Regions from separate parts of the Streptomyces sp. NPDC060205 genome, predicted to be linked through region 2. Evidence: riboswitches for the same ligand, from Rfam matches in the RefSeq annotation. Region 2 holds a riboswitch; each other region holds the start of a gene.
What was found. A riboswitch is a leader RNA that binds a small molecule or an ion and turns the genes downstream of it on or off. The one in region 2 is predicted to bind cobalamin.
Positions count from the first base shown of each region.

Region 1: linked by a shared signal. The riboswitch ahead of ACFWGJ_RS25110 (cobalamin biosynthesis protein) and the one ahead of metE (5-methyltetrahydropteroyltriglutamate--homocysteine S-methyltransferase) in region 2 are both predicted to bind cobalamin.
Region 3: linked by a shared signal. The riboswitch ahead of ACFWGJ_RS07575 (energy-coupling factor ABC transporter permease) and the one ahead of metE (5-methyltetrahydropteroyltriglutamate--homocysteine S-methyltransferase) in region 2 are both predicted to bind cobalamin.

Region 1 covers NZ_JBHWZP010000153.1:7,791-12,103, reverse strand. Annotated here, with positions in the region: gene ACFWGJ_RS25120 (anion permease) at 1-809, shown strand, start outside; gene ACFWGJ_RS25115 (hypothetical protein) at 822-1,043, shown strand; cobalamin riboswitch at 1,424-1,578, shown strand; gene ACFWGJ_RS25110 (cobalamin biosynthesis protein) at 1,693-2,655, shown strand; gene ACFWGJ_RS25105 (cobyric acid synthase) at 2,652-4,196, shown strand; gene ACFWGJ_RS25100 (putative cobaltochelatase) at 4,258-4,313, shown strand, end outside.
Region 2 covers NZ_JBHWZP010000001.1:48,026-52,338, forward strand. Annotated here, with positions in the region: gene metE (5-methyltetrahydropteroyltriglutamate--homocysteine S-methyltransferase) at 1-1,708, opposite strand, end outside; cobalamin riboswitch at 1,873-2,091, opposite strand; gene ACFWGJ_RS00230 (SDR family NAD(P)-dependent oxidoreductase) at 2,122-2,901, opposite strand; gene ACFWGJ_RS00235 (maleylpyruvate isomerase N-terminal domain-containing protein) at 3,084-3,737, opposite strand; gene helR (RNA polymerase recycling motor ATPase HelR) at 3,874-4,313, opposite strand, start outside.
Region 3 covers NZ_JBHWZP010000028.1:29,244-33,556, reverse strand. Annotated here, with positions in the region: gene ACFWGJ_RS07585 (cellulase family glycosylhydrolase) at 1-427, opposite strand, end outside; gene ACFWGJ_RS07580 (nuclear transport factor 2 family protein) at 587-1,327, opposite strand; cobalamin riboswitch at 1,481-1,663, shown strand; gene ACFWGJ_RS07575 (energy-coupling factor ABC transporter permease) at 1,693-2,460, shown strand; gene ACFWGJ_RS07570 (energy-coupling factor ABC transporter substrate-binding protein) at 2,457-2,858, shown strand; gene cbiQ (cobalt ECF transporter T component CbiQ) at 2,865-3,614, shown strand; gene ACFWGJ_RS07560 (energy-coupling factor ABC transporter ATP-binding protein) at 3,611-4,313, shown strand, end outside.

The DNA of each region.
Region 1 (4,313 bases), on a different contig from region 2:
CCGTGGTGGCCGGACTCGCCGCGATGCTCGCCACCCGGCTGACGTACCGGATCAGCAGGCAGGCCGGTGAGAAGGCGACCTCCAAGGGCTACCGCGCGGGTCAGATCACCTCGGCGGGCCTGGTCTCCCTGGCCCACGGCACGAACGACGCGCAGAAGACCATGGGCATCATCACCCTGGCCCTGGTCACCGGCGGAGTGATCGCGCCCGGCTCGAACCCTCCCCTGTGGGTCATCGTCTCGGCCGGTATCGCCATCGCGCTCGGCACCTACCTGGGCGGCTGGCGCATCATCCGCACCATGGGCAAGGGCCTCACCGACCTCGCGCCGCCGCAGGGCTTCGCCGCCCAGACCAGCGCCGCGACGGTCATCCTGGCCTCCTCGCACCTCGGCTTCTCCCTCTCGACCACGCAGTCCTGCTCCGGCGCCGTGATGGGTTCGGGCCTGGGCCGCAAGGGCGGTGTCGTCCGCTGGTCGACCGCGACCCGCATGTTCGTCGCCTGGGGCCTCACGCTCCCCGCCGCCGGACTGGTCGGCGCGGGCGCCGAGTTCCTGACCAAGCAGGGCACCTGGGGCATCATCCTCACCGGCGCGCTGCTGATCGCAGGCTCCGCGGTCATCTGGACGCTCTCCCGCCGCCAGCCCGTCACCGTCGACAACGTGAACGACGACCACGAGCCCGCGGGCGTCGTGACCACCGCGATCGCCGCCGTCACCCCGCCGCCCGCCGGTCCGGTCGCCGCGGCCGACGACCTCAAGACCACCATCCCGGGCCCGGACGTCGAGCCCGCCCGCCCGGCCACGGTGTAAGGAACGAACCGCATGAAGATCGACTGGGCAGCCCTCGGCTCCGTGTTCGGAGTCAGCCTCATCGCCACCGTCGCCCTCGTGGGCCTCTTCACCCTCGGCATCGTCGGCCTCACCAAGCGCGAGACGGCCGCGGCGCAGGGGGGCTCCGCGACCCTCGCGGTCACCGGCGCGTACGCGTGCTTCGCCGCGTGTGCGGCGGCCGTGGCGTACGGGATCTATCTGATCGTCGCCTGACCGCCCACGGCCGCCGGGCGATACGCCCGGAGTGCCACCGTCCGCCTCCGCCCTGTCGGGGCCGCGTCAGCCGCGGTTTTGGCAGGGCGGTCGCATGTCCGCGCCCGGGGGACGTCGAACGAGTCCCGGCCTGCGCAGCACGGCGGCGAGGGCCCCGGCCGCGGGCAGCACGGCCGCGTACCGCTTCCCGGTCACCAGGTCCCCGATCAGGAACCCGCTGCCCCCTCAGGATCTGTCATCGCATGTCACGCACAGTGATCGCAAGGGTGGGGTGGGAGCGCCTCCGGGGCGGGTGGTTCGGCGTCCGCGGCAGCCGGTCCGCGAGGAGGGCCCGTCGGCCGATGTGGGTCTCGGCACACTCTCCCGTCGCAGGTCAACAGCAAGTTGACGGGTGTTCTCGGACCGTGGTGGACTTCCGAGGCCATGTACGTCGGCAGAAGAGGAAGCCGGTGCGAATCCGGCGCGGTCCCGCCACTGTTACCGGGGAATCGATCTCCCCGGGAGCCAGGAACTCTCGCCGTCGGTCTCGTCGAACCAGGGCGTGGACACCCTGAGTGAGGACATATCGCCATGCGCGCCCACCTGTCGTGGACCAGTGTGCCCGGGCCCGGTACCGGGCTTCCGCCTCGTGCAACGGCGGGCTGAACCGATGCGAGCCGAGCGCGTCTTCGCGTACGGCGCCGCCGCCGGCCTCCTCGGTGACCTGCTGCTCGGCGATCCCCGCCGAGGGCATCCGGTCGCCGCGTTCGGCCGGGCCGCGGGAGCCGTCGAGCGGGCCCTGTGGCACGACCACCGAGGCTGGGGGGCGCTGCACACCGCCGTGTGCGCGGGCGGCGCCGTCGCCCTCGCCGTGCTCGCCGGGCGTTCCGTGCGGACCTCCCCCGTCGCCTCCGTCGCCCTGACCGCCGCCGCCACCTGGGCCGTCGTGGGCGGGACCTCCCTCGGCCGTGAGGCACGGGCCGTCGGCGGGGCGCTGGCCGCCGGGGACATCGAGGTGGCCCGGGAGCGGCTGCCGCATCTGTGCGGGCGCGACCCGCAGGCACTGGACGCCGACGGAATCGCCCGCGCGGTGGTCGAGTCGGTCGCCGAGAACACCTCCGACGCCGTCGTGGGCGCCCTGGTGTGGGGCGCGGTCGCGGGCGTGCCAGGTCTGGTCGGATTCCGGGCCGTCAACACGCTGGACGCCATGGTCGGCCACAAGTCGCCCCGTCACCGTCGGTACGGGTGGGCGTCCGCCCGGCTCGACGACGTGGCGGGGTGGCCCGGGGCCCGGCTGACCGCGGTCCTCGCCGCCGTCGCCGGGGGGAATCCACGCGGGGCCGTCACCGCCTGGCGCGCCGACGCCGCCAGGCATCCGAGCCCCAACGCCGGGCCGGTGGAGGCCTCGTTCGCGGGGGCGCTCGGGGTCCGGCTCGGCGGCACGCTCTCGTACGCGGGACGGGTCGAGCACCGGCCCGTGCTCAACGGGCCGGGTCGGGCCGTGGAGGTCGGGGACATCGAGCGGGCCGTCCGGCTCTCGCGCCGCGTGAGCCTGCTCGCGCTGGGCGCGAGTGTCGCCGGGCGGCTGCTGGCCACGTCGTTGGTGCCGAGGGCGAAGGGGCGTACGTCATGAGCGGGGGAACGGGCGGGAGGCCGGGCGGCCGGCCGGGGGGCGGGCTGCTCGTCGCCGGTACGACCTCCGACGCGGGCAAGAGCGTCGTGACCGCCGGGATCTGCCGGTGGCTGGTGCGGCAGGGTGTGAAGGTGGCGCCGTTCAAGGCGCAGAACATGTCGTTGAACTCGTTCGTCACCCGCGAGGGCGCCGAGATCGGGCGGGCGCAGGCCATGCAGGCGCAGGCGGCCCGGGTGGAGCCCTCCGTGCTCATGAACCCCGTCCTGCTCAAGCCGGGCAGCGACCGCAGTAGCCAGGTCGTCCTGATGGGCAAGCCGGTGGGCGAGCTGAGCGCGCGCGGCTATCACGGCGGACGCCAGGAGGCGCTGCTCGGGACCGTGCTGGACTGTCTGGCCGAGTTGCGGGGCACGTATGACGCGGTGATCTGTGAGGGGGCGGGCAGTCCCGCCGAGATCAATCTGCGGCGCACCGACATCGTGAACATGGGGATCGCGCGCAATGCGCGGCTGCCCGTGCTCGTGGTGGGGGACATCGACCGCGGCGGGGTGTTCGCCTCGTTCTTCGGGACGGTGGCGCTGCTGGCGCGCGAGGACCAGGAGCTGGTCGCCGGGTTCCTCGTCAACAAGTTCCGCGGGGACGTCTCGCTGCTGGAGCCCGGCGTCGACATGCTGCGCGGGCTCACCGGGCGGCACACCTACGGCATCCTGCCCTTCCGGCACGGGCTCGGCATCGACGAGGAGGACGGGCTCCGGGTGTCCCTGCGGGGGGCGGTGCGCGAGTCCGAGGTCTCCTCCCCCGTCGGCGAGGACATCCTGCGGGTCGCCGTCTGCGCGATCCCCCTGATGTCCAACTTCACGGACCTGGACGCCCTGGCCGCCGAACCGGGCGTCGTCGTGCGGTTCGTGGACCGCGCCGAGGAACTCGTCGACGCCGACCTGGTCGTCGTACCCGGCACCCGCGGCACGGTCCGGGCCCTGGAGTGGCTGCGGCGGCGCGGCCTCGCGGACGCCCTGGTGCGCAGGGCCGCCGAGGGGCGCCCGGTGCTGGGCATCTGCGGCGGCTTCCAGCTCCTCGGCGAACACATCGAGGACGAGGTCGAGTCGAGGGCCGGCGCCGTCGACGGCCTCGGACTCCTGCCCGTACGCGTCCGGTTCGCGCGCGAGAAGACCCTGACGCGGCCCGTCGGCGAGGCGCTCGGCGAACCCGTCCAGGGGTACGAGATCCATCACGGGGTCGCCCGGGTCACCGGCGGGGAGGCCTTCCTGGACGGCTGCCGGGTCGGCGAGGTCTGGGGGACGCACTGGCACGGCTCACTGGAGTCGGACGGCTTCCGGCGTGCCTTCCTGCGCGAGGTGGCCGCCGCGGCGGGCCGGCGCTTCGTACCGGCCCCGGACACCTCGTTCGAGGGGCTGCGCGAGGAACAGCTCGACCGGCTGGGCGATCTGATCGAGGAACACGCGGACACGGACGCGCTGTGGCGGCTCATCGAGTCCGGCGCACCGGCCGGACTGCCCTTCATTCCACCGGGAGCGCCCGTATGAGCGTGTGCGAAGGCCGCCTGGACCACGAAGTCCGTATGGGCTATTGGGAGGACGACAACCAGTGAGTACCCCGTTTCCGTTCACGGCCGTGGTCGGTCAGGACGACCTGCGCCTGGC
Region 2 (4,313 bases):
GCCCGGTCAGCATGCCCTTGACCGGCTTGGCGGTGAGCGACTGGGCGTACGTCGTCCAGCGCACCGTCATGGGTTCGGGGCGGGAGATGTCTCCGGCCAGGATCGGCGGCCGGACGTACCGTGTGCCGTAGGACTGGACCCAGCCGTGCTGGGTGGCCAGGTAGCCGGTGAGCTGTTCGGCGAAGTACTGGACCATGTCGTTGCGTTCGGGCTCGCCGTGCACGAGCACATCGAGGCCGGTCTTCTCCTGGAACGAGATCACCTCGCCGATCTCGGCCCTGATGCGCTCCTCGTACCCGGCGCTGTCGATCCGCCCGGCGCGCAGGTCGGCCCGTGCCGTGCGCAGTTCCGTCGTCTGGGGGAACGAGCCGATGGTGGTGGTCGGCAGCAGCGGCAGGCCGAGATGGGCGCGCTGGGCCGCGGCCCGTTCGGTGTACGGCCGCGAGCGGCGGGCGTCGGCGTCCGTGACGGCGGCGGCCCGGGCCCGTACGGCGGGGTCGCGGGTGATCGCGGACCCGGCGCGGGAGGCCAGGTCGGCCCGGTTGGCGGCGAGTTCGGCGGCGATCGCGCCGGTGCCGCCCGCGAGCCCCTTGGCGAGAGTGACGATCTCGCCGGTCTTCTGCCGGGCGAAGGCGAGCCAGCGGCGGATCTGCGGCTCGATGTCGCGTTCGGCGGTGGCGTCGAGGGGGACGTGGAGGAGGGAGCAGGAGGCGGCCACGTCGACGCGGTCGGCCAGGCCGAGCAGGGTGCCGAGGGTGGCGAGGGATGCCTCCAGATCGTTGACCCAGATGTTGCGGCCGTTGACCACTCCGGCGATCAGACGCTTGCCGGGCAGTCCGCCCACGGCGGCGAGCGCGTCCAGGTTGGCCGCGGCGGCCTCGGTGAAGTCCAGTGCCAGACCTTCCACCGGTGCCTTGGCCAGCACCGGCAGGGCGTCGCCGAGGCGGTCGAAGTAGGACGCCACCAGCAGCTTCGGACGGTCGGTCAGAGCGCCGAGATCCCGGTAGGCGCGGGTGGCCGCGGTCAGCTCGGCCGGTGTGCGGTCCTGCACCAGAGCGGGCTCGTCGAGCTGGACCCACTCCGCCCCCGCGGCGCGCAGATCGGCGACGATCTCGGCGTACACGGGCAGCAGCCGGTCGATGAGGGTGAGCGGGTCGAAGTCGGCGGCGACACCCGGCGCGGGCTTGGCGAGCAGGAGATAGGTGACGGGTCCGACGAGGACGGGACGTGCGGTGAGCCCGAGCGCGAGGGCTTCCTTCAACTCCGCGACCTGCTTGCCGGAGTCGGCCGTGAAGACGGTGTCCGGGCCCAACTCGGGCACCAGATAGTGGTAGTTCGTGTCGAACCACTTGGTCATCTCCAGCGGCGCCACGTCCTGGGTGCCGCGCGCCATGGCGAAGTAGCCGTCGAGCGCGTCGGCCTCGACGGCCGCGCGGTGGCGTGCGGGGATCGCACCGACCATGACACCGGCGTCCAGGACGTGGTCGTAGTACGAGAAGTCACCGGTGGGAACCTCATGGATGCCGGCCTCCGCCAGCTGCCGCCAGTTGGCCCGGCGCAGCTCGGCTGCGGTGGCCCGGAGGGTGTCGGCGTCGACCCGGCCCTTCCAGTAGCCCTCGACGGCCTTCTTCAGTTCCCGGTTCTGTCCCTGGCGGGGGTAGCCGTACACGGTGGCCCGTGCCGCCGCGGCTGCGGACTGCGCTGTCACGGAAATCTCCTTCGCGAGATATCTCCCTGGGATCCCGGGACGGGACGCGAGCGCGAAGGGGTGACGGACCGGACGGACTCCGACTCGCGCGCAGAGCGCGGTCGTCCGCTCGGTCAAGTACGCCGACCCGCCCACGAGGTCACCGGGATCTCCGCGCACGAATGGTTCGCGCACGGGCAGTTGGCAGGTCTTCGGACTCGCGGGCACGCCCTCCGTCCGGAGGACACCTACTGGCCGTCGCTTCCCAGACCCGGCCGGGCCCAGTGCGTGTGACGGCGGTCGTTCCCACTCACCGCTGCGGGGCAGTCCCGGATTCCCACCGGGTTCCCTCTTGCGACGCACCCGCCTGGCGGACGGGGCGAACCAGCTGCACCGGCCACCCTACGGGTCCCGGCCCGGTCGTGGAAAACTTTTCAGTGCACGGAGAAGCCGCCGTCGACGAAGACCGACTGACCGGTGACGTACGCGGAGGCGGCGCTCGCCAGGAAGACCGCCGCGCCCGCGAAGTCCTCCGCGAGGCCGTTGCGTCCGACCATCGTGCGCGCCGCCAGGGCCGCCACCTTCTCCGGGTCGGACGACAGACGCCGGTTCAGCGGCGTCATCACGAAGCCCGGCACCAGTGTGTTGACGGTGACCCCGTACGGCGACCAGGCCTCCGCCTGGGAGCGGGCCAGGGACTCCAGCGCCCCCTTCGAGACGCCGTAGGCACCGCTCTGGACGAAGGCGCGGTGTGCCTGCTGCGAGGTGACGTGGATGATCCGCCCGAAGCCCCGCTCGGCCATGCCCGGGCCGAAGCGGCGGCCCAGCAGGAAGGGCGCGTCCAGGTTCAGGGCCATGGTGGTGTCCCAGACCTCGTCGCTCAGCTCACTCATCGGCGGCCGGAGGTTGATCCCCGCGCAGTTGACGAGGATGTCGGGCTCGCCGAAGGCCTCGACCGCCTGCTCGGCGGCCTCGCGCACCCCGTCACGCGTACCGAGATCAGCGCTCACCCGGGCCGCACGGCAACCGAGTGCCTCCAACTCCCGGACCGTTGCGGCCAGTTCCGCTTCCTTGCGCGCCACGACGACCACACTCGCCCCGGCGCGCGCCAGCGCTTCCGCGATGCCCCGCCCGATGCCGGAGCTGCCGCCGGTCACCAGGGCGACCCGGCCGTCCAGGGAGAACAGTTCTGAGAGGTAGCGCTGCGAGTCCATGGCGGCACCCTAGAAGGGCACCGCCGGGGGCGCACCGGCGGGGGTGCGATGCGGCCGCGCGGCGAACGGCCCAGGTCAGGAGCCTGGTCCCAGGTCAGGGGTCTGGTCCAAGGTCAGGGGTCTGTCACGGCGGGCGCCGACCGACCGGCCGGCTTCGTACCCGCCCCGGACCGGACGCCGGCTCAGCCCAGCACCAGCGGCAGCCGCTCGGCGAGGGCGCCCAGCGCGGTCTTCTCCACGTCGGTCGGTGTCCGCCGTCCCGTGCCGATCAGCAGCGCGGCCTTGTCGGAGAACGAGGCCGGGAACGCAGCCCCGGCGATCTGCTCCAGGGACGCGCGAGCCGCCGCCAGGGTCTCGGCGGGCGGCTGGGTGGTCGAGGTCAGCCGGGAGATCAGGTCGAGGTGGTGCAGGGTCGCTTCGAGGACGTACACGGACAGGTAGTCGCCGACGGTCAGCACCTCGTCGCGGGTACCGACGCGGGCGGTGGGATCGGCGAGTCCGGCGGCGCGGCCCGCGGCGGAACCGACGTCGTCGAAGTGGAACTTCAGCAGCTCCGGTTCCCCGTACGCGGCGGCCAGCCGGGGGATCAGCGCGTCCAGGGGATCCTCGCCGGCCGGGGTCCCGCCGAGCTGCCAGTAAGTGACCGCGTCCACGGTCGGTTCGGTGTCGGCGGGGGTGACCAGGGTGATCAGGATGTCCTGGGCGTCGATGACCAGGTGGCACACCAGATCCCGGACGAGCCACCCCGTACAGCCGGACGGCTGCTCGAAGTCCTCGTCCGGGACCTCGGCGACCGCCGTGCGCAGCGCGGTCCAGGCGAGCGAGAAGAGCTTCACCGCGGCACGGTATGCCGGAACATGGCGACGGACAAGCGTATGCGGCGTACACGGACAAACGTAGGCGACGGACGGCGGGTCCTCGCGATCACCAGGCAGGGAGCGCCACCCGGCGGTCGCGCGGACCCCGCCGGGCTCAGCCGCCGGTGAGGACGACCAGTTGCCGGGTCGCCCGGGTCATCGCGACATAGCGGTCGACCGCTCCCGCGACACCCGTCCCGTACGTCTGCGGGTCGACGAGGACGACCAGGTCGAATTCGAGCCCCTTGGACAGTTCCGGCGTCAGCGACCGGACGCGAGGCGTGGACCGGAACGTCGGATCGCCGATCACGCACGCGATCCCGTCCGTGTGCGCGGCGAGCCAGGTGCCGAGGATCGCGTCCCGCTCCGCGACCGAGCCATGGACGACGGGAACGCCGTTGCTGCGGATGGAGGTCGGCACGTTGGCGTCCGGGAGCGCGGCCCTGATGACCGGCTCGGCCTCTGCCATGACCTCCTGCGGGGTCCGGTAGTTGACGCTGAGCGAGGCCACCTCGATCCGGTCGAGCCCGATCCGCTCCAGCCGCTCCCGCCACG
Region 3 (4,313 bases), on a different contig from region 2:
CGGTGGTGTCGTGCACCTCCAGTACGCAGATCAGCCGGTTGGCCTTGCACTGGGCGATGACGGCGGCCACGTCCTCAGGACTGTTCTTGCTCCAGCGGTGGCCGTCGGACAGGACGACGCGCACGGAGTTGGCTCCGAGCGCCTTGATGTCGGCCAGCGACTGGGTCTCGCCCGGGTACCAGGTGTGGGCGTGATTGACGCCGCGCATGACGAAATCGTTGCCGTTGCCTTCGAGCAGGCGGCCGTTGTCGACATGGAGGCCGGTCGCGAGGGCGCCCGGGGACGCGCCGGGCGGGTCACCCGGCAACTGGGCGTGTGCGGCGGTCGGGACGAGCGCGCCGAGGACGACGAGCCCGAGCAGGGCGGCCAGCCCGGCGAGGAACGTGCTGACGAGGTTCTTCCGTGTCGTGCTTCTTGTTCTTCTCACTGCGACTCCAGAAAGTGAGCGTCAAGAAACGGGGATTGCGGGAAAGTGGGAGCGCTCCCATACAGTCACCTTGCCAGGGGCACGTCAAGACTTGGCGCATGCTCCGCCGCGTAACGGATGTGCCGGAGGGGGCCTGCGGGAGGCCCCCTCCATGACGCGTCAGGACCCGGCGGCTCCGGGGACCCCGGTGTCGAAGGGCACGGACGTGTGCTGATGGACGATCAGCCAGCGATCACCCGTCAGCCGGTAGCCGGTGGTCACTCGCGCCGTGGTGTCCAGTGCCTGGCCGCCGGCCAGCGTGGCCCGCATCCGGACGAGCGCGTGGCTGAAGGCGATGCTCTCGTCGACCCGCACGCGGAATTCGAGCACCTCGCGCTCCACCGGCCCGGACAGCGCCGCGAACCAGACCTCCTCGGCCTTGCGGAGGGCGTCGACCCCGCGCTGCTCAAGACCGCTCACCGGGTGGAACACCTCCACGTCCGGCGCGTAACAGGCCATCGCCCGGTCGAAGTCCCGCTCCCGCCCGGCGGCCGTCAGTTCCGCGTCGAGCCGGCGGATCTCCCCCTCGGCGTCCTCGTCGTCCCAGAACGCGCGCACCTCCATGGCCCCGAGGGCCGCCACCGGATGCTTCGCGGCGGCCGCCACAGCCTCCTCCAGGCTGTCGCACTCAAGGATGTCGTACCCGGCGACGTACTCCTTCGTCTCCGCGAACGGCCCGTCGGTGCGCAGCACTTCGCCCTCGCGCACGCGCACGGTCACCGCGTCGGCCGGGGGCCGCAGCCGGTGGCCGTGCAGCCGTACACCGGTGCGCACGCTCAGCTCCTCCACCCATGGTTCGACGGGTGCCGTCCCCGTGGCGTCGGCGGTGTCGTCGCCGCAGACGAGCAACATGTACTTCATGGTTCCTCCCGGTGTTCCTGAGACCTTTTGCCTCCCCGACGAACCGGGGTGAGCCGAGTCGACACTTCCGCAGCATCTCTTACGAACCGGCGCGCGCCGCGTGACCACTCTCACGCCCCCCGGGGGCCGCTTGTCACCACCCCTGTACGCGCACTACTGTCACGACGCCTTGGTGCTCGGGAAATCGGTGTGATGCCGGTGCGGCCCTCGCCACTGTGATCGGGAAGTCCGGCTCCGGCCCTCACGGGCAGCCACTGGGTCCTCGGACCCGGGAAGGCGGAGCACGGGTGGTGTTACCCGTAAGCCAGGAGACCGGCCAAGGCGCGTCAACCATCCACGAGGTGCTGGAGAGGGTCTGCTGAGCCATGCACATAGCCGAGGGTTTCCTTCCTCCGGCGCACGCGGTCGCCTGGGGCGTCGCGTCGGCGCCGTTCGTCGTCCACGGAGTCCGGTCGCTCACCCGTGAGGTCAGAGAACATCCCGAGAGCACGCTCCTCATCGGCGCGTCGGGGGCCTTCACCTTCGTCCTCTCCGCACTGAAACTGCCGTCGGTGACCGGCAGCTGCTCGCATCCGACCGGCACCGGCCTGGGCGCCATCCTGTTCCGGCCGCCGATCATGGCGGTCCTGGGCACCATCACCCTGCTCTTCCAGGCACTGCTGCTCGCGCACGGCGGACTGACCACGCTGGGCGCCAACGTCTTCTCGATGGCGATCGTCGGCCCGTGGGCCGGCTACGCGGTCTACCGGCTGCTGCGGCGGTTCGACGTGCCGCTGATGGTCGCGGTGTTCTTCGCCGCGTTCGTCGCCGACCTGTCCACCTACTGCGTCACCAGCGTGCAGCTGGCGCTCGCGTTCCCCGACCCGAGCAGCGGATTCCTGGGCGCGCTCGGCAAGTTCGGCTCGATCTTCGCCGTCACCCAGATCCCGCTCGCGGTGAGCGAGGGGCTGCTCACCGTGCTCGTGATGCGGCTGCTGGTGCAGTCGAGCAAGGGTGAACTGACCCGGCTCGGTGTGTTCCTGGCCGGCAGGCGGTCCCGGGCCGAGGGGTCCGCAGCGGACAGGGCGCCCGAGGATTCCGCGACGGACAGGCCGGCCGAGACGAACGACACGACCGGGACGGTGACCCGATGAGCCGTAACACGAAGATCAACGCCCTGCTGCTGTTCGTGGTGGCCGCGCTCGCCGTACTGCCGCTGGTGTTCGGCATGGGCGACCACAAGAAGGAGCCGTTCACGGGCGCCGACGCGGAGGCCGAGACCGCGATCACCGAGATCGAGCCGGACTACGAGCCGTGGTTCTCACCCCTGTACGAGCCGCCGTCCGGTGAGATCGAGTCGGCGCTGTTCGCCCTCCAGGCCGCCCTCGGCGCGGGCGTCCTCGCCTACTACTTCGGCCTGCGCCGGGGCAGGCGCCAGGGCGAACTGCGGGCCCTGGCACAGCGGGAGGGCGGTCAGGACCCGACGGCTGAGGCACTTGGCGGTGCCGGTGGGTCCGTGGCCGAACCGGGCCGACCGACCGAACGGGCCTGAACCTTCGTGCTGCCGATCGACGCGGCGGCGCACAGCAGTCGCTGGCGCCACCGCCATCCCGTGGACAAGGCCGTGCTCGGCCTCGGCCTGACCGTCCTCGCGATCTCGCTCCCGCCCTGGCCGGGCGCCGCCCTGGTCCTGGTGACCGCCCTCACCGTGCTGCTGGGCCCGGCGGCGGTACCCCGCCGGCGGCTCTGGCGCGCCTACCGGGTACCGCTGGGCTTCTGCGTGACCGGAGCGCTGCCCCTGCTGCTCCAGGTCGGCGGCCCGGACGGGTTCGTGACACTGGCCGAGGGCGGTCCGGTACGCGCCGGTGAACTCCTGCTGCGTACCTCGGCCGCCTCGCTCGGCGTGCTCCTGTTCGCGTTCACCACTCCCCTGTCGGATCTGCTGCCGCGGCTGGTGAACGCCGGGGTGCCCGCGCCGGTCGTCGACGTAGCCCTGGTGACGTACCGGATGAGCTTCCTGCTCCTCGACTCCGTGCGCCGGATCAGGGAGGCGCAGGCCGCCCGGCTCGGGCACACCACACGGGCCGCCACCTGGCGTTCGCTGGCGGGGCTCGGCGCCACCGCCTTCGTGCGGGCCTTCGACCGGGCGACCCGGCTGCAGGCCGGACTCGCGGGCCGCGGCTACGACGGCACCCTGCGCGTCCTGGTCCCGGAGGCCCGGATCTCCGCGCGCTTCACCCTCGCCAGTGTCGCGCTGCTCGCGGCGGTGGCCGCACTCACCCTCGTACTGGAAAGGCCGCTGCGATGAGCGAGCCCGTGCTGGTCGCCCTGCGGGGCGTGTCCTACGCGTACGAGGACGGCCCGACCGTGCTCGGCGGCCTCGACTTCGAGGTGCGCGCGGGGCGCGCGCTCGCCCTGCTCGGCCGCAACGGCAGTGGAAAGACCACCCTGATGCGGCTGCTCAGCGGCGGACTGCGCCCGCGCAGCGGGCAGTTGACCGTGGAGGACCGGCCGGTCCGCTACGACCGCAAGGGCCTGACCCTGCTGCGCACGACCGTGCAGCTGGTGGTCCAGGACCCGGACGACCAGCTCTTCGCCGCGTCCGTCTACCAGGACGTGTCGTTCGGACCGCTGAACCTCGGCCTGCCCGACACCGAGGTACGGGCCCGGGTGGACGAGGCGCTCGCCGCGCTGGACATCTCGGCGCTCGCCGAACGCCCCACCCATCTGCTCTCCTACGGGCAGCGCAAGCGGACCGCGATCGCGGGTGCCGTGGCGATGCGGCCCCGTGTCCTGATCCTCGACGAACCGACCGCGGGGCTGGACCCGGACGGGCAGGAGCGGCTGATCGCGACCCTTGACGGGCTGCGCGCGAGCGGCACCACCGTGGTGATGGCGACGCACGACGTGGACCTCGCCCTGCGCTGGGCCGACGACGCGGCCCTCCTCACCCCGTCCGGAGCGGTCACCGGCCCCGCGGACGCGACCCTGGCCCGTACGGACCTTC